3 regions of the Phormidesmis sp. 146-33 genome follow, and region 1 is predicted to be linked to each of the others. Evidence: predicted binding sites of a transcription regulator. Region 1 holds the regulator's gene; each other region holds the start of a gene.
What was found. The regulator NtcA, encoded in region 1, controls nitrogen genes in cyanobacteria. The targets are predictions, from matches to a motif close to TTTGTANNNNNNNNTACAAA.
Positions count from the first base shown of each region.

Region 2: ACJ2PR_RS03345 (DUF3155 domain-containing protein) is a predicted target of NtcA. The motif match lies at 6,338-6,357, and genes of this name have one in related genera.
Region 3: ACJ2PR_RS22330 (MSMEG_0569 family flavin-dependent oxidoreductase) is a predicted target of NtcA. The motif match lies at 2,444-2,463, and genes of this name have one in related genera.

Region 1 covers NZ_JBJPHU010000032.1:40,466-50,830, forward strand. Annotated here, with positions in the region: gene ACJ2PR_RS14940 (N-acetylmuramoyl-L-alanine amidase) at 1-1,144, opposite strand, end outside; gene ACJ2PR_RS14945 (cation:proton antiporter) at 1,829-3,274, opposite strand; gene ACJ2PR_RS14950 (carbon-nitrogen hydrolase family protein) at 3,458-4,270, opposite strand; gene ACJ2PR_RS14955 (hypothetical protein) at 4,448-4,609, opposite strand; gene ACJ2PR_RS14960 (hypothetical protein) at 4,989-5,462, shown strand; gene ntcA (global nitrogen regulator NtcA) at 5,522-6,193, opposite strand; tRNA gene ACJ2PR_RS14970 (tRNA-Gly) at 6,709-6,780, opposite strand; gene ACJ2PR_RS14975 (hypothetical protein) at 6,935-7,432, shown strand; gene ACJ2PR_RS14980 (alpha/beta fold hydrolase) at 7,524-8,414, shown strand; gene ACJ2PR_RS14985 (tetratricopeptide repeat protein) at 8,636-9,721, shown strand; gene ACJ2PR_RS14990 (hypothetical protein) at 9,791-10,048, opposite strand; gene ACJ2PR_RS14995 (hypothetical protein) at 10,081-10,311, opposite strand.
Region 2 covers NZ_JBJPHU010000004.1:131,674-142,038, forward strand. Annotated here, with positions in the region: gene rplI (50S ribosomal protein L9) at 1-200, shown strand, start outside; gene dnaB (replicative DNA helicase) at 387-1,742, shown strand; gene ACJ2PR_RS03325 (phosphate/phosphite/phosphonate ABC transporter substrate-binding protein) at 1,942-2,910, shown strand; gene ACJ2PR_RS03330 (phosphonate ABC transporter ATP-binding protein) at 2,950-3,714, shown strand; gene phnE (phosphonate ABC transporter, permease protein PhnE) at 3,711-4,493, shown strand; gene ACJ2PR_RS03340 (M48 family metallopeptidase) at 4,588-5,355, shown strand; gene ACJ2PR_RS03345 (DUF3155 domain-containing protein) at 5,992-6,309, opposite strand; gene ACJ2PR_RS03350 (GAF domain-containing sensor histidine kinase) at 6,756-8,057, shown strand; gene ACJ2PR_RS03355 (S-layer homology domain-containing protein) at 8,641-9,879, opposite strand; gene ACJ2PR_RS03360 (PAS domain-containing sensor histidine kinase) at 10,361-10,365, shown strand, end outside.
Region 3 covers NZ_JBJPHU010000064.1:6,187-16,551, forward strand. Annotated here, with positions in the region: gene ACJ2PR_RS22310 (2Fe-2S iron-sulfur cluster-binding protein) at 1-30, shown strand, start outside; gene ACJ2PR_RS22315 (MBL fold metallo-hydrolase) at 74-901, opposite strand; gene ACJ2PR_RS22320 (N-acetylmannosamine-6-phosphate 2-epimerase) at 1,178-1,882, shown strand; gene sipA (regulatory protein SipA) at 1,981-2,196, opposite strand; gene ACJ2PR_RS22330 (MSMEG_0569 family flavin-dependent oxidoreductase) at 2,516-3,793, shown strand; gene ACJ2PR_RS22335 (MSMEG_0572/Sll0783 family nitrogen starvation response protein) at 3,989-4,471, shown strand; gene ACJ2PR_RS22340 (Nit6803 family nitrilase) at 4,691-5,716, shown strand; gene ACJ2PR_RS22345 (MSMEG_0568 family radical SAM protein) at 5,722-6,810, shown strand; gene ACJ2PR_RS22350 (MSMEG_0567/Sll0786 family nitrogen starvation N-acetyltransferase) at 6,831-7,325, shown strand; gene ACJ2PR_RS22355 (sll0787 family AIR synthase-like protein) at 7,325-8,284, shown strand; gene ACJ2PR_RS22360 (MSMEG_0565 family glycosyltransferase) at 8,310-9,476, shown strand; gene ACJ2PR_RS22365 (MSMEG_0570 family nitrogen starvation response protein) at 9,479-9,766, shown strand; gene ACJ2PR_RS22370 (diguanylate cyclase domain-containing protein) at 9,841-10,365, opposite strand, start outside.

The DNA.
Region 1 (10,365 bases):
ATAGCCCCGATCGCCGTAGTTGTAGGGCAAGCAGTTGCCGACTCGGTTGATTGATATCGCCAATTTGTACCCCGGCCGCTGGAGACAACAAAATCGCCACCGTACGGGCATCTTCTTGTCTCAGCCGCACCTGTAATAAAGGACTGTTGGCAGAAAGGCTCGGCCCGCGCACCGATCGATCCAACTGAGCCGACGGAACGGTGATGCGGTAAGAACTAGAAGCCCGATCCCATCCAGAGGTATAGGTGATGGGACGATCAGCCCGAATCAGAAGTTGGCGACTGCCCTCATCCAATTCGACCGCTTGAATGGTAGCCACGCCGCCCTGATTTTGAGCGATGGGTGGCGGACTGTTTGGCGGATTGCTCGGTTGAGGCGTGGAGGCCGTCCCCAACTGGGGCAACAACACTAAGCCATTTGTCCCGCTGGGAGTTGCCTGCCAATCAGCGCTATTGGGCGAAACGGTCAGCGTCAAACGCACCACAGAAGCCTGAAGCTGAGACACTTGAAGCCGACTTGCCCCATTGCGATCGCTGATAAAGTTGCGAGAAGTCAGATTCGGCGAAAGGGCTGACCCGTATAGATCAATAAACATCTGTCGCCGATCGCTGCTTCTGATCGATCGCACTTGTGGAGTGCCCCCCGTCATGCGGATAAAAAACCCATCCGGAGTCGGCTGCACGTTTTGAATAAACGATCGGGTGCTAACACCGGGACTAGAAGAAATAGGCGACTGAGTGGGAACCGTCACAGAATTGTCAGGCGCGCTGGCAGTCCTGTCTACTTGCGGCGTGGGTAACTGGACGCTCCACTGTTGAGGTGTGGCCCCGCGAAATTTGACCTGGCTGGGGTCGATCGTATAGCCCGATGCCATCTCAACGACAATCCGCGTCGTGCCGCGATCGAACTGACCCACCCGCACCGACTTGATCGCCCCACTGTAAGATTCTGTGACGGCGGGGCGACCCAGTATGACCCCTGGTAAATCAATCACCAATCGAGTCGGATTTGCAATCAGTTGGGCCCTGGGCTGCACCCCATTATCAGTTGTAAACTCTAAGCGATTTTGACTCGAATCAAACCGCCAAAACTGTAACCTTGCGGCCTCAGCAGCCGAAGGAAATAGAAATAGAACAAAAGGCAAAAGGTAGAAAAAAAAGTAGAAATTTAGCCTTCCTTTTTTTAGGTTCCTATTTTCTATTTCCTGTTCAAATACGTTGCGTTTCAAAGTCATCGCTCCTTGTTTGCCGCGCATCGCGATCGGGTTAGAAAATCACCACAGTTCCTATGATTAAGCACATTTTCAAGCAGACAAGAAAGGGCCGGGTCAGAAAAAACCTTAACCCCGCCGTTAAATTGAATCACCATCAGACGCAGACTATTAAACATTAGACACTGGACTTTAGACCAACCGCTTGAGGTTTTGGATCATTTCGCAAAGAAGTTCGATAGTAAACATCCAATCAGATCTAAAGCCCAATCTTTTTGACTTCTATTTTGCCGTCGTTGCCTATTTAGTCTTCTCCGATCGTCCCCTCTTTTCTGGAAAATTCTGCTTTATTCAGTAGAATCTTTTGCACCCTTGAATTTGGCAGACGCAGATCTCAGTTCTCAAGTTTCGGAAAGTATTTATAGAATTTTGAGCAGAGTAATCCTTCAGCATGAAATTTTTAAACGCCTGCCAGTTAGTATGACCGCCCATCTATCTCGTTTGTGAACTTAGATTTAGGCTACAGCATTCTAATATAGTTGCCTTCTTTGGAATATATTTTTTCGGCGATCGCCTGTCCGTATCTTTACGCAAGCGATCGCCGACTAGTTTCACATATCAGGACTGTGGACGATCACCCACCGCGTCTTCGATCAGCCCTTCAACCGCCGAAACTTCGCCCGTCAAACCTTCTGAAGACGCTTCTTTAGAAAACACGACGCGCAGCAGGGGAGGTGCAATAAATGTGGTGAAAATCACCATGACCACGATCGCCGCCTGCAATGACTCCGACAACACGCCGCTAGTCGCCCCAATCGCCGCAAACACTAGCCCCACTTCGCCTCGCGGAATCATCCCCACGCCGATCGCCAGTTTGTTTAAGTCTGGCTGACCCCACAGCGTAAAGCCCGTCACGACCTTGCCTGCGATCGCCACGATGATGAGAAAGGTCGCCATGATCAAGCCTTCCCGATTGCTGGCGACAAACGGATTCAAGACGCTCACATCCGTGCGGGCACCGACGACAACAAAGAAGATTGGCACCAACATATCGGCGATCGGCTCGATCTGTTCTCTCAGTTCTTTACGCTTCTCGGTGTCCGCTAAAATCAGCCCCGCCGCAAACGCGCCCAAAATCGCCTCAAGCTGAATCACGACTGCAATGTAAGACAGCAAAAACGCAAAAACCAGGGAGACAATTAACAACTGTCCACGAGTTCTCAATTCGTTGACCAGCGAGATCAAAAACGGATTGAGCAACAGTCCCAGCCAGAGACTCCCGACCAAAAAAACTGCTGCACTGATAATCAGATAGACAATGTTGCCTACCTGCACTTCGCCTGTTTTAGCTAATCCTGCAACCACCGCCAGCACAATAATCCCTAGCACATCGTCTAAGACAGCCGCCCCAACAATGATTTGACCTTCTTTAGAACTGAGCCGCTGAAGCTCGGACAAGACTCTCGCTGTAATGCCAATGCTGGTCGCCGTCAGAGCCGCCCCCGCAAAAATCGCTGGAACTGCTGGAACCGCAAAAATCGTCATCAATCCCGCTGTCCCCATCGCAAACGGCAGCGCCACCCCAACGCAGGCCACGATCGCCGCCTGTGGGCCAACTCTCAGCAATTCTTTGAGATCTGACTCTAGCCCAATCTCAAACAGCAAAATCACAACGCCAATCTCTGCCAACACCGAAATTACTTCACTCTGGGCAGCAAAGGTAGCATTTAACTCAGCAGGACTGACGTGAGCCGACATCTGAAGCATTTGCATGATCAGAGATCCACTCGCGTTGCTTCCTCCGGTTGAAAACACTAAAAGATGGAGGGCAGAAACCCCGATCGCGACTCCTCCGACCAACTCTCCCAACACCGGAGGCAGATCAATGCGGGCGCAAATTTCTCCCCCAAGTTTGCTGGCTAGATAGACAGCGACCAAACTCAACAGCACGCCTGCCAGCACGAGAGAAGGATTTTCAGTCTCGGCGGCAGTCGCCAAAATCGGAGGGATGACAAAAACAGAATCGTAAATAGAAGCCGTTATCCAGGCGAAGGGATCGATCATGGTTCACTCAAAATCGTCCCTTCCAATGGTACAAGCTTCTTTACATTGTGGAGTGTGGAGTCAGGAGTGTGGAGTCAGGAGTGTGGAGTCAGGAGTGTGGACTGAGGAGTGAGGACTGAGGACTGAGGAGTGAGTGAGACAAGTCAAAACCCATTCAGAACTCATTCAAAAGTCCTTACTGCTCTAGACAAAGACTCGGTGTTGGAGAGAGGGCATTTGGCGGCGGACTTGTTCGAGACGGGCGGGTTCGATCGCCGCGATCGCCACTCCTGGTGTGTCGCCTGCATCTGCCAAAATCACGCCCCAGGGGTCAACAATCATGGCGTGACCGTGGGATTGACGCAGCGTATTGTGTCGTCCGGTTTGAGCGGGGGCAATCACATAACAGGTATTCTCGATCGCTCTCGCCTGTAGCAAAACCTGCCAATGATCTTTGCCCGTGTGTGCCGTAAACGCTGCGGGGACAAACAACACCTCTGCTCCCATCTGTGATAGTTGACGATATATTTCTGGAAATCGCACGTCATAGCAGACTGACAGCCCCAGGTTGCCTAGCTCTTTGGTCGGGTAGACGGGCGGCATTTTCAAGCCAGCAACGACCATCGACGATTCGCGGTACGTGTTGCCGTCGGGCAAATTGACATCAAAAAGATGTACTTTTTCATAGCGAGCAATTTCCTGACCATTGGGGGCGACCAGCAGGGCGGTGTTGTAGACTTTACCGTTGCCAACCGGGACAGGGTAACCGCCGCCCAAAATCGTGACTTGAAAACGCTGCGCCATTGTTTTGAGAAACTTTTCGCTCTCTTGAGCAATTTCCTCAGACTGGGCTAGTTTTGCCTGCTCGTCTCCCAAAAAAGAAAAGTTTTCTGGCAACCCAACCAGTTCCGCTCCTCGACGCACCGCGAGATCGATTAGTTCTTCTGCCTGCGCCAGATTCTTGTGTAAATCGGGCAGACTATTCATTTGAATTGCAGCAGCCAGGTAAGACTTCATGGGTTTAGCTCAAAATAGCGGGTAGGTAGAAAAAGCATTTTAAATCTTGAGCCGTCCCCTAATTGCAATAAAATTTTGCAGATGTCATCTAACAAAAGCATCAGGCGATCGAGACTCTCGACCTACTCATACTTTAAAGCCACAGAAAACCCATTGATCCCTGCTTTTTGTTTTGAGTTAAGCGTCTCCTTTGACCAACGTCCGGATTAGTTGCCAACCTGTCCAGCCGATCGCTGAAACCAACACTACCAGCATCACCAGAGACAGCGCTGAAAAAGGAGCAATCAGCATCATCAGCAGCAGCCCCAAGAGTAAAATCATCACGATCGAATTGTTCACAACGAGCGTCTCCCAATTTAGAATCAGGTTCAGTTTAATCAAGAGAGCTAACTCAATGCCTCTAGCGATAGCAGCATTTCTGTCGCGTAATTGTTGTGAACATATGAAGAAACTTTTTGATTTATAGTCTTTTGCAAATCTTCTGAAATCACTGAATCTTCTCAAGGCGTTTGGGCTAGTGAGAATCGCAAAATCAGAAAGCGATTGCCTTCTTTTTGACCAGATTGAACCATAAAAGTTTGCGCTATGATAGCGAAGCTATTCCCTTGGATAGAACCCTTTGATGGTAGGAATCTTTAGCCATCTAGCGCAGCCTCACACAAGGGAATCAACGCTCAATCATCCATCCCTTTTGGAACGCAACCCCGGTGAGAACCCTATGGAAGAGTGGCAAAAAGATTTTTCTGAACTGTTAGAAACGATCGCGGATCACATCGAAGGCTTCTTTGTTGAAGTGTCGAGAGAAGTGACAGAAGTGGTCAACGTGTTTGTAGAGCTTTCTGACGAGCTTTCGGCACAGGCACAAAATACCTTTACAGATGAGATTGACCAATACATTAATGAGCTAGTCAACCCCGTTTTAGAAGCCTATTTTGGGTTTGAAGGCATGGTCGGAGAAGCTGCCCAACCGATGATGCAAACTGTAGAACCGCTGCTCAACCAACACCCCATCTGTGTCGGCTGTCGTCACTATCATGGGCAAGCCTACAACGGCAACGTGCTAGTCTGCGGAATGCACCCCTACGGCGTGGGAGAAGGACTAGACATCTGCCCTGATAAAGAATTGACCCGCTGGAAGTCACCCTACCTCAATTCAGAAGGTCAATTTCTATTTAGAGAAGACGATTGGTAATAGGCGAGGTGTGAAGCCTGAAATTTGTACGCCTTCAGGCTTCGCCGACTGGCTAGCGATCAGGTAAACTGCTGACTCAAGGTGACTGGATTGTGGACAGTGATCTTCTTTTTGTGAATAGAGATCATTTTGTCCTGTCGCAAGTCTCCCAGCAGACGAGTCACGGTCACCCGCGTTGAGCCGATCGCTTCTGCAATGGCTTGATGAGACAGCTTGAGGTCGATCGTGATCCCTTCTTGACTGGGCAGGCCAAAATCGCGACAGAGAATCAGCAAGAAACTCACCAGACGCGACCCCATATCTCGATGCGCCAACGTTTCGATCATCATTTCGGTTTGTAGAATTCGAGACGACAGCCCTCGCAGCATTAGCAGACAGAGTTCGGGGTTGTCTTTGAGTGCTTTTTCAACCTGCTCAATTTGAACAGACAGCAACTCAACCGATGTGAACGCAACCGCATGATAAAAGCGATCGGCGCGTTGCCCGGTGATCAGTGACAGTACCCCAAACACGCTGTTTTCTCGCAGTAAGGCAACCGTAATCTCCTCACCCGCCTCATAAACTCTCGAAAGCTTGACGGCACCTTTGACTAAAAAATAAACTCGTTCTGCGGGGTCGCCTGGAAAGAAGATCGTTTTGCCTCGCTCAAACGTCTCAACGACAGGTGGAAAGGCACCGCCCCCAATCTGGCGAAATAATGCTGCAAGTGGTCGCTCTTTGGTCACTACCATGTTCCTTGTCGAACTCGTGCTCTTAAACTCTCTTGATTGACCTGGCAACGGTTTTTACTTGGCTGTCAGATGATCTGTAAGAGATTGATGACTTTAGAACACTTAAACTTACTCTTCAAGCAGTTTTTGTGCTCGATACTACACTATTCTGCCAGGTAGTTGAATTTTTGCAGGGATTGAGCTAAGTCTCTAACAATTGCTTAAGGTTTGAGCTTAAATTCGTCGTTCATCTGAAGATTTTTAAGATCTGTTACCCATCTTAATCAGGCTGGAAGTCAATAGATTAATCAATAGATCGATTCAAAGATCAATTCAGTAATAAGCTTGTCAAAAAGTACGTTGTGAGTTGAAGATTTCAGAACGATGACCGTGTTGAAGAGCGGTATTACCCAGCGTCAAGGAGCTTAATTTACCGAAAGCTCTAGAGACTTTTAGGGTGCTGCCTTTTAGTCGAAGACATTCAACTCTTGCATTGAGAATTCATCAATCTGGGATTAAAAAATTTTTAATTAAAAAGCGGGTAACGCGATTCGAACGCGCGACATTCACCTTGGCAAGGTGACGCTCTACCACTGAGCTATACCCGCAAAATTCGGACAAGTTCTACTATTGCAGATACTCATAGAGATGTCAAGCCTGAAAAACCAAAAAGCCGGAAATCAGGAAATCGCATCGCTTCTCAGCATATAGGATGTAGAAGGATGAAAAAAGAACATCCATACTCCTTACCTCCTACTTTTTATGGTTCAATACACGCTTGCTCAAAGTCCCGAAGTCATTCTCACGGTCTCTGGTAAGGATTCTGCCAAAGCTCGCGAGAAGGCAATGGATCAACTGATGGAACTAATGGATGACGGCAAACTGCCCACCGAGCTAACGGATGGCTTTGGGCCGCAGCACTTTATCGAAATTAAAGATCAAGGCGCGATCGCTTCCAGTGATGAAGATGCCCTCAATCAAGCCGTTCAGGTTCTTAGCAGTCTGGCAACCCTCAAACTCAAGGCTCAAGAATCACGCTCTGAAGCGCTGCAAGTTCGCGAACAAATCGACATTCTCTTTACGGATGAGCTAGTCAGCGAAGAAGAAATCAACAGCCTCAAAGAAGGCTTCAAGGTTCTCAAAACCTATGCTCAGACCAACATGCGCTACCGAGAAGCTCGTTCTCAAGCCGAGACCGCTCGCGTTGTTCTTGACCAGGCGCTCCAGTCGCCATCAGAGCTAAAGAAATCAGGAAAGTAGGTGGCTTTAACTCAGAACGCGCTGGACGCTGAAAATTTAGACGTGAAATATTATGATGGAGAAGTCTTAAGAAAACTTCACAAAACGAACCGTGACAGTAGAGCAACTTCCGACTCCAGCAACTTTTGAGCGACAAACTTGGGAATGGCAAGGGCATCAGATTCGCTATGTGTCTATGGGGACAGGCCAGCCTTTGGTATTAATTCATGGATTTGGGGCCTCAATCGGACACTGGCGCAAAAATATTCCCGTTCTCGCTGAGGCTGGCTACCAGGTGTTTGCTCTCGATCTGCTGGGGTTTGGCGGTTCCTCAAAGCCTGAATTGGACTATAACCTGGAGCTTTGGGTCGAGTTGATCCGCGACTTTTGGGCCGCCAAGATTCAGCAGCCTACCGTATTTGTCGGTAACTCGATCGGCGGCTTGCTCTGTCTGATGCTGTTAGCCGAACATCCCGAAATCTCGGCTGGGGGCGTGTTGCTCAATCCTGCTGGAGGACTCAATCACCGACCTGAAGAGTTAAATCTGCCATTGCGGATGATCATGGGTACTTTCTCAAAAGTTGTGAGTTCTCAAGCGTTTGGGCCATGGCTCTTCGATCGCGTCCGTCAAAAAGCTCGAATTCGCAACAGTCTCAAGCAGGTTTATCGCGATCCTGATGCAATTACAGACGAGTTAGTCGATCTGCTGCACGAGCCGTCTTGCGATCCGGGTGCCCAAAAAGTGTTTGCGTCGATTCTCTCGGCTCCGGCTGGCCCTCGACCAACGGAATTGTTTCCTAAAATTAAGGTGCCGCTGTTGGTGTTGTGGGGCGAAGCTGATCCCTGGACACCGATCGCAGGCGCTGAGATTTATCGATCGCTCACTGACACCCATGATGTGCAATTTGTCGGCATCCCAGATACGGGGCACTGTCCCCATGACGAACGCCCCGAAGTCGTGAATGCCCAAGTGTTGGAATGGTTGGCCCAGAAAAAACTCTGAGGACGACACTGAGAACTTTATAAAGACGGATGCGGGAGGTGAGCGTATTTACGGATTAGCCTTGTCAGAAAAAAAGTTAGCCTCGGAACCGATAGGCTGATCAGATTTGAGATTGCAGGCTGGGGCAGACGAGACGCATCTCTGACCCTGCAACATTCGATCTGCTGAACCCTCAGTCTTGTTGGAAGAATTCAGCAAAGCGAGTTTAGAGGCGTGTACTTATGAGTGACCGGAATCAAGCACACGGTCAAGTGGAGAATGTGGGAGACGATCGCGAAACCATTTCTCCAGACATTCAGCCTTGCGATGCGACCCTGATTCAATCAGCAGACGTTCGTAAATCAGAAGCCGATCGCTTGCTCAGAGAGGGCATCGAGCAGCATCAAGCGGGACAGTTTCAACTCGCGCTTCAGCGACTCCAGCAGGCCCAAGCGATTTATTTGGAGATTGATGATCAGCAGGGCGTTGAGAAGGCTTTGGGCAGTTTGGGAATGGCTTGCTATAGCGTGGGAGACTATGCTGAGGCGATCGATTATTCTCAACGCAGTCTGGGCTTGGCTCAAAAAATCAAAAGCTACCTCAGTAGCGTCAAAGTGTTGGGTACGCTGGGCAATGCCTATCGTCACCTGGCAGATCACCCCAAGGCGGTTGAATATCAGCAGCAAAGTCTGACCCTGGCGCGAGAAATTCACGATCGACGCGGAGAGATGGCTGCGCTCAACAATTTGGGGCTGGCTTACAAAGCATCTGGTGATCATCAAGGTGCGATCGACTGTGAGCAGCAAGCATTACTGATCGCTCAAGAACTTGCAGATCGGCACGTCGAAGGGCAAATTCTCAAAAATCTGGGAAATGCCCACTATGCGCTGGGAAATTATGACCAGGCGATCGACTACTACAAACAGCGATTGAGACTGGCGCAAGAGATTGACGATCGTCGTCTAGAAGGTCAGGTTCTCAGAAATTTGGGCAATGCCTTTTATGCAGCAGGCGATCACAAAAACGCAATTTTTTACAATCAACAGCGGCTCTGTCTGGCGCAAGAAGTGGGCGATCTCCGAGCAGAAGAGCAAGCTTTGGGCAGTTTGGGCGTTTCTTGGGATGCGCTGGGTGAAAGCACTCAAGCCGTCACCTATCACGAACAGCGGCTGACGATCGCTCGCAAGCTTCAAGACCCTCGCCTCCAAGAACAGATCTTAGGAACGCTGAAGGTGGCTTACTATGCTCAGGGCGACTATGCAAAAGCGAATCAGTACACCGAAGAGCGATCGGCGCTGCTAGTTCTTCGTCAGAGTGAAGAGAGATGAAAGAATTTCGGGAGTGGCAATCCTTAGCACAGTTTTCTTGACGTTGTTCTTGACATTTAGAAGACGAATTTATTGACCGACGAGCAATTGGACTTCTGATGGCGCAACTTTTGTGTAGGCCTCTGCTGTCGGAATCAACGCCCAACCTGCCTGTCTTAGCCTTTGGTAAGTTGTCCAACCTTTTGACGCACCAGGGACTTGTAGATCTGGGACGCGGTATTGCGGAAAGGCAGTGTAAGGCATCCAGGGCTTGAGGGGCTGTTCTCTCAGATGTAAGATTTTGTTTCCTGACCCAAAGCCTGCCAGCCAGCACATTTGTCCAGTCATATTAGTTTCTCCTTACAGGTATATTTGTCATCTCACGCTGTCGGCTCGTCAGAGCGTCTGGGCTTTAGTAGCAGCCAGCTTGTGAGAAAGAACGCCGCCGTCAAAATCTGGAGCAGATCCAGAGGGGTCACCCAGGGATGAGAGAAAGCGGTTGCGCCTCGCTCGATCGCGCCAAACAACCAAGCAGGAATACACAAAATCCAGATCCACCGCTTTAAGCTGGTCAGCAATTCACTCACTTCGGGTGTGGGTTGATTGTTCATGGGGGTCACCAATTTCGTCAGACTAGAGGAAACTGTCTGCTGTCCATAGCCGTC
Region 2 (10,365 bases), on a different contig from region 1:
AAGCAGGCGAAAAAGAAGCCATCTTTGGAACGGTTACCAACCAGGATGTGGCGGATGCGCTCAAAGCAGCGACAGGTCAAGAGATTGATCGTCGTGGCATTACCCTTCCCGAAGTTCACAGTTTGGGCGAGTACAAGGCCGAAATCAAGCTACACCCCGAAGTCTCGGCAACGATTACGATTCAAGTCGTCGCTCAGTAGTTTGGCATTTGCGTTTGAAGTTTTGGGTTTTGGGGTCGTCAAGCAGTCAGCGCTCAAAACTCAAAACTAATACAAGCTTACTATTTTCTGCTAAGATACCAGCAAGCTATATAGTGAGAGGGTCGAGTGGAGCGATGCGGCGGTGGCTCACCCCTCGGATTTGCCCTATCCTCCTTACAGCCGATCATGGTTCAAGAACTTAACTTCCAACCGTTTCACGATCGCATTCCTCCTCAAAACATTGATGCAGAAGAGGCGATTTTGGGAGGCATTTTGCTTGACCCAGAAGCCATTAGCCGAGTTCTCGATATTCTGCGTCCCGAAGCTTTTTATCTCAGCGCCCATCAAGAGCTTTATCGAGCCGCCCTGACGTTACAAAACCAGGGAAGTCCGACCGATCTGATGAGTATGGCGACCTGGCTACAGGATCACGGCTTGTTAGAGAAAGTTGGTGGACAAAGCAAGCTAGTAGAACTGGTCGATCGCACCGTCAGCGCTGTGAATATCGATCGCTACGCTCAGTTAGTGGTAGACAAATATCTGCGCCGCAAGCTGATCGGAGTCGGGCAACAAATTTCTCAATTGGGTCACGAAACCGCCAAAGACCTGGAAAACGTCCTCGATGACGCAGAGCAAAAGGTTTTCAGCATTACGCAGGTTCGCCCAAACCAGGGACTCGTCTCGACCGCAGACATTCTCACCAAAACATTCTCAGAAATTGAGCAGCGATCGATTGGCATGGCTGTTCCCGGACTTGCCTGTGGATTCTATGACCTGGACGCAATGACTCAGGGGTTTCAGCGATCGGACTTGGTGATTGTGGCGGGCAGACCGTCAATGGGAAAAACAGCGTTCTCGCTTGGTCTAGCCAGCAATATTGCAATTCAGCACAAGCTGCCTGTGGCGATCTTTAGCCTGGAAATGTCTAAGGAGCAGATCATTCAGCGCTTGCTCTCTAAAGAGTCTCGAATTGAGTCTAATCGACTGCGATCGGGGCGCATCAGCCACAAAGAATGGGAACCCCTGGGTCACGCAATCAGCCGTCTCTCTGAAATTCAAGTCTTTGTAGACGACACGCCCAACATTAGTTTAAATGAAATGCGATCGCGATCGCGACGACTCCAGGCAGAACAAGGCGGCATATTGGGGCTGATTCTCATCGACTATCTACAGCTAATGGAAGGCAGCGGCAGCGAAAATCGAGTTCAAGAATTGGCGCGAATTACGCGATCGCTCAAAGCCTTGGCGCGAGAATTAAACGTTCCGATCATTGCTTTATCTCAGTTGAGCCGCAGCGTCGAAGCCAGGGCCGATAAGCGTCCGATGATGTCTGACCTGCGCGAAAGTGGGTCGATCGAGCAAGATGCCGATCTGATCATGATGCTTTACCGTGACGATTATTACAATCCAGACTCGCCCGATCGCGGCATCGCCGAAGTCAATATTGTCAAACATCGCAACGGGCCAACCGGATGCGTCAAACTCTTGTTTGAACCCCAATTTACAGAGTTTCGCAATCTTGCCTCGCCTAATCGGACGTAATCAAAGCGCATATCTAGAACACGATCGCCAACCATAGAGTTTCATCTACCCATGTAAATGACAACGAACTATGTAAATGAGAACAAATCTCAGCAATTCCGTTGACTTTAATTCCCAAGAAGCCGTACGATTTTCCTAACCTCATCGCTAAAGATTTGCAGCGATAAAAGACACCATTCATTCACCGTAGGAATTCGTCATGGCTTTGAGCAAAAAGTTGATATTTGGCGCAAGTGCTGTATTACTTGGGTTATCTGGTCTTACAGTCGCTAGCAGCACGGTCTCTCAGACGGTTACAAAAGTAGCCGCTCCGTTGCAGACTCTCATTGCTCAAAACAGCCCAAATCGTTTGAGAATTGTTTTTCCGAGTCGGGCAGGCGCAACTGACCTACAGCGCAAAGCCAACGCCGTCGCTCAATTTCTCTCCAACGAATTGAAGATGCCAGTTGAGGCGATCGTAGCCGACGATACTGCCGCAGTAGAGGCCTTGCGCTCAAATCGGGCTGAGGTGGCATTTTTGAGTAGCCGTCCTGCAATGAAAGCCCAGCAGTTAGCCAACGCGAGACTTTACCTTGCCGAAGTTCGTCCTGACTATTCTGGACGCTACACTTACCGCTCCATCTTTGTTGTACGCAACGACAGTGCGCTGAGAAGCAAAGGCAATAACAAACAAAATCTAGAGCAGCTTAGAGGTCGAAAGATTGCGTTTACCTCTCCTACATCCGGCTCTGGTTTTATCGTTCCGGTGGGTGAGCTTGTCAAACAGGGGCTGGTGCCAAACCGCGATCGCCTGAGCAACTTTTTTGGGCAAGTCAGCTACGGTGGCAACTACAGTGCCGCTTTGCAGGCTGTTTTGAGAGGGCAAGCTGATGTTGCTGCCGTTTCTGAGTATACGCTCAAGCCTCCGTACGTCACCGCAGAAGAAGGAAAACGCTTGAGAGTGTTCCATGCAATTTCAGGGGTTCCTGCTCACGGTGTGTCGATCGACGATCGCGTTCCTGCACCGATGCGTGAAAGACTGATTACTGCACTGCAAAAACTCAATCAGCCTGCTAACAACGGCTTGCTGTCTGGGCTGTACAATTCTACCCAACTGGTGCGGGTTGACCATAATCGTCATCTGGCACCCATGAGAGATGCGTTGCAGCGAGCCGGAATTGAGCCGTAGGAATGAGGGGTTCGCCGCGCGAGAGGGACGAGGGATGAAATGAACAGAAATCAGGTAGCTCAAAATATTCAACCTTCAACCTCTGCGGCGATCGCTTGCTCAAACCTGCATTCTCCGTTTTTGGCAGCGTTGAAGCGTCCGGCGCTGGATGGAGTCAACTGTGTGATTCGATCGGGCGAGTTTGTCACGCTGCTGGGGCTAAATGGGGCAGGCAAATCGACGCTGCTGCGATCGCTGGTGGGGTTGGTGCCCATTCAAAAAGGCAACATTCACATCAACGGGGTGGCGGTTAATTCCAAAGCGCTGCGGCAGCGTCGAGACGTGAGCATTTTGTTTCAGGGGGGCGGCTTGGTGCCTCAACTGACTGCGCTAGAAAACGTTCTGTGTGGCTGTCTGGGGCAGCGATCGGCCTGGCAAACTCTCACGGGATTCCGACGCAGCGATCGCCTGCGTGCCCTTCAGCTTCTACAAGAGTTGGGATTAGACGCTCAGATTGACCAAAAAACCAGCCAACTTAGCGGAGGACAACGCCAACGAGTCGCGATCGCCCGTGTGTTGATCCAGTCGCCCAAGATTCTTCTGGTAGACGAGCCAATTACAGGATTGGACGTTCTGGCGGCCAAACAAGTTATGGATATTTTTTCTCACCTGCATCAGCAAGGAATGACCATTGTTTCGGTTTTGCATGACTTGACGATCGCCGCCCATTACGCCCAACGAGCGATCGTGCTGAATGCGGGGCGTGTGGTTTATGATGGCGCTTGCGAAAACTTGCCTGACCATCTTTCTCTAGGCAACCCATGAAACTTTCTGCGTCTCGGTTCAAACCCTGGTTAAAGGGGCTGCTGATCATAGTCGGGCTGGTTTTTGTCTATGGTTGGGCGCTTCGAGGACTCAAACTCAACCTGGAAATGCTCAACGAGAGCATACCTTACACGATCGATTTTGTCTCTCGACTATTGCCCCCCGATTGGGCAGTCACCGATGTCGCTATCAAAGCCCTGATCGAAACCATTCAAATGTCTTTGTGGGGAACAACGATCGGTGCCGTGCTTTCCATTCCGATCGCGCTGCTGTCTGCTCACAACTTGACACCTAGGTGGATTCGCTGGCTTGCCAATTTGATTCAAAATGCGGTGCGATCGGTGCCCTCCATTGTTCTGGGGTTGTTCTTCGTCTCAGCAACTGGATTGGGCGCACCCGCAGGAACTTTGGCACTGGGAATTTATACGATCGGCTACCTGGCAAAATTTTATCAAGAAGCGATCGAAGCCGTTGACCCCAGGTCGATCGAATCGCTGCAAGTCAGTGGGGCTTCGTGGATGCAAATCGCTCAGTATGGGATATTTCCACAGGTGCTACCGCTCGGATTGGGCTACACTCTTTATATGTTTGAGTACAATATTCGCTCTGCCTCGGTTTTGGGAGTCGTCGGAGCCGGAGGAATTGGCTTTGAATTGGTCAACTATATTCGGGGCTTTGAGTACAATAAAGCTACGACCATGATGATTGTTTTACTGATCGTCGTCACCGTAATTGATATGATCAGTAGTCAGTTGCGCCGGCGCTTAGATTCGCTGTAATCTAACGATAGAGATTGAATTAAGATTGAATGTAGCTCACCGTCATTCGGCGCTAAGATATTCTACTGACTAAGCACAGCCAATATGAATACACATGGTTGAGTCTAAACTGATCCCTGGTCAGCTTACGGCGCTACCTGACTACAAAATCCGGGAAAGCCTGAAGGCAAAACACGTCAGCCTGAGAATGTCAGTTCAGGGTGGTCTAGAAGTGATTATCCCTAAAGGATTTGACCAGAGCCGTATTCCTGAAATCTTGCAGCACAAACAGAGTTGGATCGAGAAAACGATCGGACGACTCGAAGAACAGCGACAACAATTGGCGCTAGAAGTTTCTCATGCGCTGCCAGATGAGTTAAATCTCAGGGCAACCGCTCAACTCTGGCAAGTAGACTACGTTCCGACTAGCGCTTCTCGAATTACGCTGACAGAAAAAAGCAAGTCGCGCCTCATTCTCAAAGGCTGCACCCAAAACGAGGAGGCTTGTAAGTCGCTCTTACAGCAGTGGCTCTCCCACAAGGCTTATCAGCGATTAGTGCCGTGGCTGTGGTCAGTCAGCCAAGAATTACAGCTTCCGTTTAACAAAGCGTCGGTAAGAGGTCAGAAGACGCTGTGGGCGAGTTGTTCTTATCAAAAAAATATTAGCCTCAACTACAAGCTGCTGTTTTTGCCGCCTCATCTGGTGCGCTATGTCTTGATTCACGAACTTTGCCACACGATTCATCTCAATCATTCTGTCCAGTTTTGGGATCTGGTGCTGGCAAAAGAAGCCAATTATGAAGCGCTCGATCGTGAACTTCGCAAATGTAGCCATTATGTTCCCGGTTGGTTAGAGCCATCGATGATCGCAAACCGCGAGTAACCTATCTTCACCATTCGACTAAACTTCTTAGCTTTACAATCTGCCGTCAATCTGGCAATGGGGACTTTTAGAACGAAATTCACATCAGATTCACATTCCTTTAACGTGAGTTCGATGAGAGGGACTCGCTTCGTTTGAATCGGCTTCAGCCCCCTAAATCCCCCAAATTGGGGGACTTTGACCAAGAAAAAATTCCAGAGTTCAAAGAAATCATGCTGATTCAAAGTCCCCCATTCTGGGGGACTTAGGGGGCGAAGCGCTCAATAACGAAGCGAAAAAGCTCCATCAGATTCACATTCCTTTAGGGCGATCTGAGGTAGAAAAGTAAAAAACTTATCAAGATATGGAAAAACCCCACCCAGGTTTCTCAACTTGAATGGGGAATTTGACATAGCTCCAGACTGATTAAGCCTGGTCAACGAAATAATTTTTGCGTGGAGTGACTTTTGACAACAAACTTCAAATCATGAAGATATAAAGCCTGCTGAAAGCTATAAAGCCTGCTGACTGAATCGCCCGATCGCTTAACTATCTCACGTTCACTCAACCTTGCTTTGCCCTTTGGTAGCCCCACAACCAGTTCATCTACAGATACAGTCTCGACAGACGATGATTGTGGGACGTGACCAGTCCAGGCTATTGATTGCGAACAGAGGCTACTACAGGTTCCGACTCTTCGTCCGAAGGTTTCAGACTGGGGAATAGGAAATGGTTTTCTTCGACATATTGCGCGCCAAAAAGCCCCTTCTCTGCCCAGAAATACCGATCGGTGGTATGCTCATTTCTCTTGACTAGCAATAGCGCCGGGGGAAGAATGCCCTCAGAGTGAATAAACTTCCGGGCAGCAGTGACGGGCTTGTCTTCACCACACTCAATGCTGTACTGAGGCACGTTCTCCAAAATTCTGCGCCCTTCTTGACGCCGACGACTCTTCCGCTTACGTCTCCTTGCCAAACCCCTTACCTCCTTTCCTAACTGTCAAGTTGTAATGATCGTTACAAAAGCCGTCGCAAGTATATCGGCTGTGATTCCAGAATTCAACTTCTCTTAACGCAACTTTACAATTTCTTAAGGTTTTAGTATTGAGAGTTGGGACACAAAGTGGATGATCCAGCATTGCACTTGCTAACCTAAGACTCAAGGAACTGTAACAGTGCGTAAAGGCTTTCTAAGGACTCTGGACAGTTGACTTGAGACTATGAAAGTCTGGTTGTTCACCCAGCAGGCGCCGGGGCGGTCTCAACCAACCAATCTAGCGGGGCAATCGTCTAGAGGTCTGAAGTCCACCGTCTGAAAGTCGAAGCGGGAAGTTCAGCCGTATCTCTCTAAATTACTGGTTACAAATACCTAAAGTCAATGGCAATTTTTTGGTTGCACTCTCGAAGAGGCCCTTTGGCAGCATGTTAATGCCCACCAGTTCTGAATTTGTGGCACTTTGTCGATCGCAAATTTCCCTGTTGAGTCAGACCTTGGGAGCCTCGCTGAGTGTGGTTTATCTGACAGAGGAATTGGTCGAAGGAGCAGAGACGACGCTAATTGCGATCGCTGCCTACCCTGAATCCTCCAGTCCTCTCGAAAAGTCGGGTCAGTTGGCCTTGCCTCCGGCAGATATGCCTCAGTTGCCTGCCAAAAACGCCTCAGTCGCGCTGCCCGATGCCGTCACTCAAGAAGTTCTATCCCCTGCCAATTCTCTGGCGGAGCAGCGTCAGGTTGTTTTACCGTTGGTGCATGAGGGGATGGTGTTGGGGCTGTTGGTCACCGAGCGGGACGATCGCCCCTGGACAAATTGGGAACGCAGCCAGATTGAGAAAATCGCTGATACGTTAGCGCTGGCTTGCATCATGGATCAACGGGCCCAATGGCTGGATCACACTCACCGTCAGCAGCGCCTTTCGCAAACTCAACAGCATGACGTTTTGGACAATCTGCTGCATCAGTTTCGCAATCCGCTGACCGCCCTGCGAACGTTTGGTAAATTATTATTAAGACGCTTGCAGGCGGAGGATGCTAACCGAGAAGTGGCAACTAGCATTGTGCGAGAAAGCGATCGCCTTCAGGAGTTGTTGTTGCAGTTTGATCAAGCGATCGAGTTAGGCGAAGTGGATTTAATTTCGCCGAATGAGCCTGATTTCACCGACCCCGCCAAGTCCGCAATTCCACTACTCCCAGCCGGGGTGTTGAGTGCTTCAAGTCTGACTTTAGAACTCTGTGCGATCGCTGAGATCTTGCAACCGTTGTTGGTGTCGGCAAGGGCGATGGCTCAAGAGAAAAAACTGACGATTCGTACCGCGATTCCAGAGGTTTTGCCGCTGGTGGTGGCTAATTCTGGGGCGCTGCGAGAAGTGTTGAGCAATCTGATCGACAATGCTTTAAAGTACACGCCCGCCGGAGAGCAAGTTCATATTCGAGTCGATGGGGGCGATCGGGTGGCGATTCGAGTCAGTGACACCGGATGCGGCATTCCATCTCAAGATTTGCCTCGACTGTTTGAGCGACACTATCGAGGCGTGCAGGCTGAAACCAATATTCCAGGAACCGGGTTGGGGCTGGCGATCGCGCGTCGTCTCGTCGAACAGATGCAGGGAGAAATCGAAGTGTTTAGCCCCATAAAAACGGACGGCTGGATTTCTGAAAACTCAGACCAACCGCCAGTGAGTCAAGGAACGACCTTTGTAGTTTGGCTCCGCAAGGGAGAAAATTGAAGATTTTTTCTAACCCCTTGTCTTGAGAGCCGTTAAATTAGCGCGAATTCGATGAAGTTTTTTTGCTGCGTTGTTCCGCGCTTCTGCCCCCCAACCCCCAATTTTGGGGGACTTTCAGACAAGATTTTAGGTTCAAAGTCCCTCACTCGTGGGGGATTTAGGGGGCTGCCTAGATTAACAACCACAGCGAAAGATTTCATCGAATTCACGTTAAATTAGCGCGAATTGAAGATTTTCGCTCTGCTCTCTTCGAGATTCCCACATGCTTAGGACTGCTGTATCAGATCAGGAATGAGAATTGAATAATACCGAATTTTGTAGGGTGTGTTGAGCGATAGAGAAACGCACCTAACGGTTGCAATCGGCGCGTCTCGCGTGACTCAACACAGCCTACGCAAGGGTTGGTTTTAAATTCACAATCCTTAGTCCGGCGTTGCTGATTGGAGGGATGAATCTGTGGGAAGTGTCCATCTTTTCGCCCCCTAAATCCCCCAAAATTGGGGGACTTTGAACCTTGAGGTTCCCGCCGCTTTGGGGCAGTTCATCCCCTGATTCAGCAACGCCCTTAGTCCAACTCAAAACTCTAGGGACGAGGCAGTACCAGTTCAGAATTGAGTTTTAGGCTCAGGTCAGTGTTGGGACGGATTGAGATTAGCTCAATGCGATCGCCGCCAAAGATCAACCCCGCCAAAGCTCCTGCTCCTGTGCCAATCAGCACTTCGGTTGCCTTAATGTTGCGATCGCCCGTGACCGCCGAAATTCCCGCAGCGGCCGCAGATCCCAGGGCTGCATCTTTAAGAATGGTGCCTGTATTTGCGCCTTTACGAACGGTTTCGGTCTGGGTGATGGCATTAGAGGTGGCATCGATCGCAATTTTTTGACCATTCGCTAACGTCAATTCGCTGGCTCTAAACTGCGCTCCGCCTTGAGCAACGACCAGTTGACCCGTCACTTGACTACCCGAAGGAATCAACACCGTTCCATCAGAGGTAACAATGTTTTGGGCAACAGTCAGCGTGATCGGGGTGGGATTGGGTTCATTTTTGGCTAACAAAATCTTGTCTGCCTTGTCGTAGCGCAGGGGAATTTCGGTACCCGCGGGAATGCGAACCGCTTGAGGCTGAGGGGTCGGCGCTTGACCGACAATGTAAGGAGACTGAACGCCCGCAACTTGCCCTGTGCTGACCAACGCTTGATAGATAAAGGCTGCAACTTCGGCACGAGTGGCCGCCCGATTGGGGTTAAGCAACTGTACATCGGGATAGTTGACGACAATGCGACGTTCGGTAGCAGCGGCGATACTACCACGAGCATATCCAGGAATGTCAGTGGCATCAGTGAATAGTTGCAGCGTCGTTTCGGCAGGGGTCGTGCTGGCATAAGTCAGACCGTTGGCAAGAGAAACCAGAACTTGAGCACGAGGAATATTTTCATTGGGGCGGAAAACATTCCCTGGATAGCCTGCCAAAAACCCAGTTGTATACGCTGTTTGAATTGCCTGAAAGCCCCAATAATTACTCGGAACGTCTACAAAATTAACGGTGCTTCTGGTGGTTTGAGCATTGAATGCTTTGCTGATCATTGCCGCAAATTGGGCACGAGTCACGGGGTCGTTAGGGCGAAAAGTTCCGTCGGGAAATCCTTTAATCACATCCCGCGATGCGAGTTCTTGAATAAAGCTACTGGCCCAGTAGTTTGAAGAGACATCTGAGAACGTAGTTTGGGCGAAAGCAGGGGCAGAAACGACGATCGGAGCCATTGCTCCCGCGCCAATTCCTAGCGTAAGTAACAGAGCCGTTCCAGATTTAAATGCACTTGACATAGTAGGCGTTCCCAAAAATTCACGATTGTTTTGCTGTATATAAGTAGACACTGAATTGGTTAGAAAGTTCCAACATCCTTCTTCAGAAAGAGTTTAGTTCTTCTAAAGAAATCTTCTATAATTTCTAAATTCTCAACTCAAGTTTTCTCTACTTCCTGTTTACAAAGAGCGAAAGGTTCCTGATTAAGTTTCCGAGTTTAGGACACTTTAACAACTGGTCATTTTAGAGGTGTTTGGCAATAGTTTTCTCTAGTTTTAGAGCGCTCAAATCAGTGAATGAATCACGGTTAAAATTCTGGAATTTGGACTGAGAAACTGTAGCTTCTATCCTATGTCTGTGAGGAGCGATCGTCTTGCCTTTTTTCTGAGCCTTGTCCTGTGACTCAAATCACTGCAAAATAAGAATAATCCTTCCCTCAAAAGAAGATGGGTCTACTGGCGATTTGTTAGCACTCTGATGAGTCCTTTGCTCTAGCTCGTTATGTC
Region 3 (10,365 bases), on a different contig from region 1:
ATCAATTTATTCTCAGATCCGACCTGGTAATGTGAGTTAGACGATGGATGTTTGGGGTGCGATCGCCTGAGTGTTATTTAAGTCGTCCTTGAGGCAGCAGTGACATCATTTTTTGGCAACCACGCAGCGTTTCGAGACGGGCAAAATCAAAAACCTGACCCCGTTTGACAAATCCACAAAACCCATCTTTTTGAGCGTTAGGCAGTTTGCCACGCTGATAATGATAGAGCCACATTTTGTTTTTAATCGCTGTTGGCAAAGTAACCAAATCTTCGTAATGGGCGTGAACGGTACTCTTGAAGGGAGACGTTTCGCAATCGTGAAAGATGATGTCAGCTTGATCAAGATAATCACCAATCACATCAGGACAAAACTGAGAATCTGTAGTCAGAAAAACTTTAGTGCGATCGACTTCAAAAAACAAACCATAGCTAGGAACGATCGTCTTTTTGCCTCGAATATGAATCGTTGGCACCAGATCAAAGCGCGTTTTCTCCCAAAAGAAATAGCTGCTCGACTGCACTTTCTGCACGTCAAAATAAGTGTCTAAGGTCGCCGTATCTCCTTGAATCGATCGCATTCCTCCTGATAATGTGTGTTCCCAGAGATCATCAGCCAGTTCTTCGCTGAGATAAAGTCTAGGCGTGGGACACCGCGCATCAAATTTAGTACTAAAGCCGACGTACTCTAATCCGCCAACATGATCGCCGTGCAAATGACTAATATAAATGTCTGTAATATCTTGATGAGAATAGGCTAAAGCATGAAGAGAAAATCGAATATCTGAACCACAATCGATTAAAAGTTTGTTGTTGCGCTCATCTACCAGGAGCATGTTTGACTGATAGTTGTCTGCTCCAATGGTGAAGGCAGACCCTGATCCGAGAAAGATTAGCTTCATTGCTTACAAGGTTTTTGGGACGGCTGGCGCTAGAGAGAGGTGAGCCTGGTTTGACCGGGGTTGGCAAAAAGGCTGGTAGATGAGACCCTTGATCAGACTACAACGGCACCCCCATAAAATTCCCTATCGTTCTTTTCAAATAACAGACTGAAATGAATGACTCACTTGTGACTGACTTTTGAGAAGACGATCTCTTTGAGCTAACCGCAAGGGGGCGCTGCCCATTCTAGGTCGCTCTGTTGCTATCATGCTTTCGATCGACCCTGAATAAATTTTATGAGTAATTTTTCTAGTGTAATTCACAGCCTGGGCGGATTAGTGATTTCTTGTCAGGCTCCAGCAGACTCGCCGATGCATGAACCGATCGTGATTGCAGCAATGGCGCAAGCTTCGGTTAATCAAGGAGCGGCTGGGGTGCGAATCGATACTCCGGCTCACGTTGCAGCAGTCAGGCAGCGTGTCTCCCGTCCGATTATTGGATTGTGGAAGCAGGTAATTCCAGGATTTGAAGTTTATATCACGCCTCAGTTTGACCATGCCCAAGCGATCGCTCAAGCGGGTGCCGATGTGATCGCGATCGATGCCACATTGCGCGATCGTCCAGATGGTGAAACCATTACAGAACTGATTCAACGCATTCACAGCGAATTAGAGAAACCCGTGATGGCGGATGTGGATAGTCTGGAGGCGGCGATCGCTGCCGTCAAAGCAGGTGCCGATATGGTGGGGACGACGCTCTATGGCTACACATCCCAGACGAAACATCTAACGCCTCCAGGGTTTGATTTATTGGAGCAGATGGTTAAAGAGTTAGACGTTCCGATTATCTGTGAGGGGGGGATTGCGTCGGCTGAGATGGCCAGGAAAGCGATCGAGCTAGGAGCATTTTCGGTGGTTGTCGGAACGGCGATTACAGGGATCGATTTGCAGGTGAAGGCGTATCGATCAAAGGTGTTTCATATCAGTGAACGGCTCAGTTAAACCGAAGAAGGGAGAATCTGGATACAGCGTTTTAGCTTGTGCAGATTTTGTTCTCATAGCTGCAAATTAATTCACCCAGTTTATTAAATCCATGAGCCTTAGCAGCCTTCCAGGTATTGGCTGTCGAGTAGATAAGTGCCTCTAGCAAACCGCACCGCCCAATAGTTACCAGGACGACGATCGACTACAATTCCTTCTTCACCTAAAGCAATCACATTTGGAGGACGCAGCATCGGCATCGGGTCGGCTGTTTTTACAAAAGACGGCAAGATCAGGACGCGAACTTTGTCACCGACGGTAAATTCTTTGGACATATAAACCTAAAGGAGGGATGAGGGATGAGGGATGAGGGATGAGGGATGAAAAAAATACTTCTATTGGTTTTGGGGTGTCAACATCTTTCACTTTGTTCTGGACGGACTGCTGTAATCTGATCGTGGCAAAATTAGCAGCGTTCTGCACGTTCTGTGACCTATCGATTTAGATGAGGGACGATCGCACTTCTCCAAAATTCTCTAGCGTTCGATCGTAAGTCCTGCCCATAGTATCAGACTTGAAACTTTCGTAGTCGGAAATACAAACCTCTCGCTTCATCAGCGCGTACTCTGGCAGCACCGATATCCAAATTTGCCCATGAAAACGCACTATTCTGTACTGGTTGTCGGCGGGGGTCAGGCGGGATTGTCAATGAGCTATTGCCTAAAGGAGCGAGGCGTTGATCATCTTGTCTTTGAGAAAAATCAGATTGGACATGAGTGGCGATCGCGCCGTTGGGATGCGTTTTGTCTCGTGACTCCCAATTGGCAATGCAAGCTTCCGGGCTATCCTTACGCAGGCGACGATCCCGATGGGTTTATGCAAAAGGATCAGATTGTTCAATATCTAGAAAGTTATGCGGCATTCTTTAATCCCCCTGTCAAAGAGGGAGTGATGGTCTCCAAAATTTGGCAAAGTGAGGCTCATTTTGAATTGACGACGACGATCGGAGACTTTACCGCAGATCAAGTGGTTATTGCAGCAGGCAGCTACCATATTCCTAAAGTGCCAAAAATTGCCGAACGGCTGCCTCAAGACATTGTACAAATTCATTCATCTACTTACAAAAATCCGGAGTCTTTACCTGACAAAGCCATTCTCATCGTGGGCACCGGACAGTCAGGCTGTCAAATTGCCGAAGACTTGCATTTAGCAGGTAAACAAGTGCATTTGTGTGTCGGAGGTGCGCCCCGATCGCCGCGTCGATATCGAGGAAAAGATGTGGTCGAATGGTTAGATGCGATGGGTTACTATGACTTGTCGATCGCCGACCATCCTCAAAAAGAAAAGGTGAGAACAAAAGCCAACCACTATGTCACCGGGCGCGATGGTGGACGTGAAATTGATCTTAGACAGTTTGCTTTAGAAGGAATGCAGCTACATGGACGGTTAAAAACAATTCATCAAGGACAACTAGAGTTTTGGTCTGACTTACAACACAATTTAGATCAAGCTGATGCAGTTGCAGAAAGCATTAAACAATCAATTGATGGCTTTATTGAAAAGCAGCAAATTCAGGCACCGATAGATCCTCCTTACACACCCGTTTGGCAGCCTCAAATAGAAGATTTAACCCTCAATTGCAAACAAGCTAATATTGGAGCGGTGGTCTGGTGTACAGGCTATCAAACAGACTTTAGCTGGATTGAAGTTCCGGTCTTTGATGGCAAGGGTTATCCGGGACATGAGCGAGGCGTAACTAGCATTCGAGGACTGTATTTTTTGGGATTGCCGTGGCTGTATACCTGGGGTTCGGCTCGATTTTCGGGCATCGATCGAGACGCTAACTATCTCGCCGATCGCATTGTCACTAGACAGAGAGTTTCCGATCCGAGTACGTGGAGTGTCGTGAACGAATTTCTGATCGGTTCGTAGTCGTGATGACTGAATGGCAGCTCACCTATTGATTTAGACAGGTTATCTGAGAAGGATTGCGATCGTTCTGACGATTATTCTTTCCATTCCTGGTCATATCGTTAGACCTAATTTTTTCGTATTCCCAGATACAAAGTTTTGTTTGAATCAGCCATTAATCTTGCATCACAATCAGTTTGTTAGAGATGAGGGAATATGCCTGAAGTAACGACTCCTGCCCATCAAGCGGGTGATTTCTTTGTCGACTACGAGGAGAAAGTTTTTCCAGATGTCAAAGCAGAACCGGGCGAGAAGGCGTTAGTGACCTTTCACACAGTGGCATTTGAGGGGTCGATCGGATTTGTCAATCTGCTGCAAGCGACTCGTCTACTGCGTAAAGGGTTTGAAACGTCGATTTTGCTATACGGTCCGGGGGTGACTTTGGGCGTACAGCGTGGCTTTCCCAAGATTGGCGACGAAGCGTTTCCGGGACACCAAAACTTCAACAATCAACTCAGCAAATTCATGTCTGAAGGTGGCAAAGTCTACGCCTGTCGCTTTGCTTTGCAAGCACTTTATGGTCACGGTGAACCTTCATTGATTGAGGGGATTCGTCCAATTAGTCCGCTTGATGTCTTGGATCTGGTGTTGTTGCATCGCAAAGATGGCGCGTTTATTTTGGACACCTGGACACTGTAAAAACCTCAAGCTTGGTCGAAAATCTCCACCGAAAATCTTCACTTGGTTTCAGATTCGGGTGCCCCCTAAATTTCTCACGAGTAGAGGACTTTGAATCTAGTTCCTGCTGACCACTTTGAACCAAAATTCTTGTCTTAAAGTCGCCCAATAAGGGGGGGTGGGGGGCAGAAGCGCTAGACGACACGAGAAACCCGATCGAGACGTTAATGAGGCGTGAATATGTTACCCATTGTCCGAGCGGCGGCGGTGCAGATCAGTCCTGTGTTGTTTAGTCGAGAAGGAACGATCGAGAAGGTATTGAATGCGATCGACGATGCCGCCAAACAGGGCGTACAGTTGATTGTTTTTCCCGAAACGGTTGTTCCTTACTATCCTTACTTTTCCTTCGTTCAGCCTCCGGTTTTGATGGGCAAAGAACACATGCGGCTTTATCAAGAAGCGGTAGAAGTTCCGAGTGTGACAACGGAGGCGGTAAGTCGGGCGGCGCGATCGCATCAGATGGTTGTCGTTTTGGGCGTAACTGAACGAGATAACGGATCGCTCTACAACACACAATTGATTTTTGATGCGGATGGTTCTTTGTTGCTCAAACGCCGCAAAATTACGCCCACCTATCACGAGCGGATGGTCTGGGGGCAGGGAGACGGATCAGGGCTAAAAGTGGTGCAAAGTGCGATCGGTAAACTCGGTGCCCTGGCCTGCTGGGAACATTACAATCCGCTGGCTCGATTTGCGCTGATGGCTCAACATGAACAAATTCATTGCGCTCAGTTTCCAGGGTCAATGGTGGGGCAGATTTTTGCAGACCAGATTGAGGTGACGATTCGCCATCATGCGTTAGAAGCGGGGTGTTTTGTAATCAACTCGACAGGCTGGCTGTCTCCAGAGCAAATCGCCCAAGTTACCCCAGATGAAAAGCTGCAAAAAGTGCTGAGTGGGGGCTGCAATACAGCAATCATTAGCCCTGAAGGTGTGCATCTTTGTCCGCCGATCGTCGAGGGAGAAGGCATGGCGATCGCTGACCTCGATTTTTCTCTCATCACAAAACGCAAACGCATGATGGATTCCGTGGGTCACTATGCGCGTCCTGACCTACTTCAACTACAAGTCAACACAGAATTAAGAACGTCGGTTGAAATAGATTCTAGAACAGATTTTCGCGTAAATTCTGATTTCAATCTAACCGGATTAGAAATGCTAGAAGAACGTCTGAACTCTGATCATTCCATCATTCTTGATCAATAAAGTGAATGGATAAACAACAGCTAATTACCAATCTTCAGTCACAGGGATTAAACCTGATCGAGCATGGAATGGGAGCGTCTGGACGCAAAGGCGGCGCAGGGCCCTCGGATCACAAAGCGATCGCGATCGACAATACAACCGTGATGGTTCCCGTCTTCACCAGTGCGGCGGCTCAATCACCCTACAGCGCACGATTTGATGCGTCCACCAAGCAAACCATATTGGAATTGGATGGAGCCGCGATCGCAGCGATTAATTTTCCTTCTCAGCCCAAGTTTTATAGCTTGACAACCGCAGATGGCATTCCCTACTGGAAGATCGCGTTGCTGCACAGCCGAGACGTATTGGCAACCACCGTTTTGCAAACCTGTACACGCTATGGCGATGTCACCACTTCCTGTCAGTTTTGCGCCATTGGTCAATCGTTGTCAGCCGATCGCACGATCGCTCGCAAATCTCCCGCTCAACTCGCAGAAGTCGCAGAAGCCGCCGTTCGACTCGATGGCATTCAGCACATGGTGATGACCACAGGAACGCCCAACACGAGCGATCGGGGAGCCGCCTACCTAACTGAATGTGCCAGAGCGATCAAAAATCGGGTTCATCTACCCATTCAGGCTCAGTGTGAACCTCCGGATGATTTTGTCTGGTTTGGGCGACTGAGGGACGCAGGCGTAGATAGTTTGGGAATGCATTTGGAGGCAGTCAGTGCAGAGGTACGATCGCGGATTATGCCTGGTAAAGCAACGGTGCCGATTGATTACTACTTTGAGGCGTTTGAGGCGGCCGTTCGCGTTTTTGGTTGGGGACAGGTCAGCACTTATTTGTTAGCAGGTTTGGGGGACGATTTGCCGACGCTTTTACAGGCTTGCGATCGACTGATTGCGATCGGTGTTTATCCCTTTGTGGTGCCGTTTGTGCCAATTAGCGGAACGCCTCTCGCGACTCATGCGCCTCCTAGCAGTGAGTTTATGTACAGTCTTTATCAGCAAGTTGGTGGAATGCTCGATCGGGCTGGAATGTCCTCAAAATCAATTAAAGCAGGCTGTGGAAAATGTGGGGCCTGTTCTGCCTTATCGGTTTTTGAATCTTAATTCCAGCAGTTTTTCTAGCAATGTCTTATTTATTCAAACTCGCAATCACACCGTCTGAAGTTACTGCTTATTTTGCCTTGCGTCATGCAATCTTCGTAGCGGAGCAATCCTTATTCTCTGAAAGTGACGTGGATGAGATTGATACGATCGCTCACCCTATCATTGCGCTATCTCAAAGCTCTACATCGTCCATTCTCGGTATCGTTCGTATTTATGAGCCAGAACCTCGACTCTGGTATGGCGGTCGGTTAGGCGTTCATCCAGATCATCGGCGCGTTGGTCGGATTGGTAAAGGCTTGATCCACAAAGCGGTGACAACGGCCAACACCTGGGGCTGTGAGAAATTTTTGGCAACGGTACAGCTACAAAACGTGCGATTTTTTCAACGACTGCACTGGAATTTTCTAGAAGAAATCACCGTCTGCGGACTGCCGCATCACCTGATGGAAGCTGATTTGAGCTACTACCCGCCCACTTCTGATCTGCATCCCGCCCTGTCTCAGGAAGCGTCGTAATGTTAATCGATCTGGTCAAACGGTTACAGAAGTCGATCGGCATTCTACACAAGCAGGACATTCAAGCCGTTTCTTGCCAACTCGCTCACGCCCAATCCTCCTCAAAAGTGCTGTTGGGAGATGACTGCGCCGCCATCTTGGATGGGACAAGCTACCTACTGCTGGCGGCTGAGGGAATCTTACCGTCCCTCGTCGAAACCGAACCCTGGTTTGCAGGCTGGAGTGCTGTGATGGTGAATGTGAGCGACATTTACGCAATGGGAGGACGACCGATCGCCATTGTTGATGCAATTTGGAGTCAGTCTACCGCCCTGAGTATCCCTTTAATTGAGGGAATGAGGGCCGCGTCTCAGGCGTACAATGTGCCGATCGTCGGCGGACATACCAATGCTCACAGTCCTTATGATGCGTTGTCTGTGGCGATTGTGGGGCGAGCGAATCGGTTGATCACGAGTTTTGGGGCGCGATCGGGCGATCGGTTGTTAATGGCGACTAATTTTCGGGGTCAGGCTCATGCTCGATATCCCTTTTGGAATGCGGCAACTAAAGCTGATCCAATGCAGTTGCGGCGAGAGTATGAAATTTTGCCGTTTTTGGCAGAGTCAGATCTGTGTGATGCCGGGAAAGACATTAGCATGGGCGGCATTGTTGGCACGCTGTTAATGCTGCTAGAAACGTCGGGCTGTGGGGCGGTGCTCGATTTGGATGCGATTCCCCATCCGGCTGAGTTGTCGCTAGAAGATTGGCTGGTTTGTTTTCCGAGCTATGGGTTTTTGTTGAGTGTTCGACCAGAGAACGTGGAGGCAGTGCAGGCGCAGTTTCGTCAGCAAGATTTAGTCTGTGAAGTGGTCGGAGAAATCGAGCCGACTCATCATTTAGTGTTGCGATCGGGTAATCAATCCGTTCTGTTTTGGGACTTAGCTAAAGAAAGCCTGACTGGATTCTCTACAAGACAATAAAAGTGAACAGAGATAAGAGGTTGTCATGACTCAGAAATTGCGAATTGCGTTACTCACCTATTCGACAAAGCCACGAGGTAGCGTCATTCATACGTTGGAGTTGGCAGAAGCGCTGCATTCACAGGGACATTACGTTTGTGTGTATGCATTGGATAAGGATGGGTTGGGATTCGACCGCTCCCTTGCCTGTGAGGTTAAATTAGTTCCTGCTCAACCTGCTCCTGACAACATTGATGATTTGATTCATCAGCGCATTCAAGAATTTGTAAATTATCTATTCGCTTCAGGTCAAGTTTATGATTGTTACCATGCTCAAGATTGTATTAGTGCGAATGCGTTATCAATTTTAAGATCGCTCAAAAGAATTCCTCACTTCATTCGTACTGTTCATCATATTGAGGATTACGAAAGTGTCTATCTACAGCGTTGTCAAGATCGATCAATTCGCGATGCTGATCTGTGTTTTTGTGTCAGTCATCGCTGGCAAATTGCGCTTGAGCAAACCTACCAAATTAAGGCGCTTAGAGTAATGAATGGAGTTGATCAAAATCGTTTCTCTCCCATTCCCAATCGTACTGATTTTGCATTAAGACAGCGATTAACCTTACGAGGCAATCCTATTTATCTAACCGTTGGCGGCATCGAACCTCGCAAAAACTCGATCGCTCTTCTCAAGGCATTCATCGAAGTCTTGGCTTCTCATCCCAACGCTCAATTAATTGTGGCAGGGGGAGCCACGCTATTTGATTATCAAGACTATCGCGACGAGTTCTTTGAGCTGGCAGAATTGGCAAATGTGGCCGACGCACTGATTTTCCCCGGCGTAATTTCAGACGTAGAATTACCGGCCCTGTATCGACTGGCTGACGCTTTTGTGTTTCCGTCGGTCAAAGAAGGTTGGGGATTGGTAGTCATGGAAGCGATCGCCTCTGGCATTCCGATCATCACGGCCAATCAGCCTCCATTTACCGAATTTCTCTCGTGCGATCAGGCAATCTTAATCGATCCCCATTCCTCTACAGCGATCGCGCAAGCCATGAAAACAGTGATCCACCCCGAAGTCTCAAAGTCATTAGTACAACAAAGTCGAACGGTCTGCGATCGCTACACCTGGGAAGCTTCTGCAAAACAACATGTTGCCCACTACAATCAGTCACTACAGCTTTGTTCTCCTCAACCGACGGTTTGTTAACCATGCCAGAAATCCGCTTTCAAATCGAACTGCCCGACGGCTCCCAAGAAACCTGCTATTCGCCCTCGCTGATTGTCAAAGAATACTTCACCCCCGGCAGCGAATATGACTTAGAAGATTTCATCACGCGATCGCGCACTGCTTTGAGAATTGCTAGCGATCGAGTCGAAGCAAAATACGGCCGACCCTGCGGTTTAGCCTTGGGACAACTCCAAGAAATCGAAGCAATGGCAGCCCAATTTCAGCACTTACCCCAACCCAAAGTTAAACTAATCGGCTTTGTTGAATAGCAGGTTTGACAACAAGAGCGGAACATCGAAGCCAAAAAACTTACTCGAATTCACATTAAATTCAAAACCGAGCCTCACGCAATCTGTAACGTTGCTTCTGAAATAACAACGCGATCGCGCCCCTGTCTCTTGGCTTGATATAGCGCTCTGTCTGCCACCTCGATCAAAGTTGTCGGCATGGTTTGAGCGGTAGGAATCATTGTTGCAACACCTAAGCTAACGGTCACATAAGGACAAACCTGAGACGCTTGATGCAAAATCTTCAGCGCTTTGATTTGAGAGCAAATGTGGTTAGCAAGATCGGTGACTCCGCTGATTGGCGTGTTAGCCAGCACGATCGCAAACTCTTCTCCTCCATAGCGAGCCATCAGATCGGTAGAGCGCTTTCCTGCCGATCGCAAAACCTGAGCCACTTGCCGCAAACAGCGATCGCCCGCTTGATGCCCATAGGTGTCGTTAAACGCCTTAAAGTAATCGACATCCAACAAAATCAGAGAAAGCGGAAACGGTTCTCGTGTCGATCGCTTCCATTCCTGCTTGAGATGAAGATCAAAGCATCGACGGTTCGCTAATTGGGTCAGATCGTCACGCCAGACAAG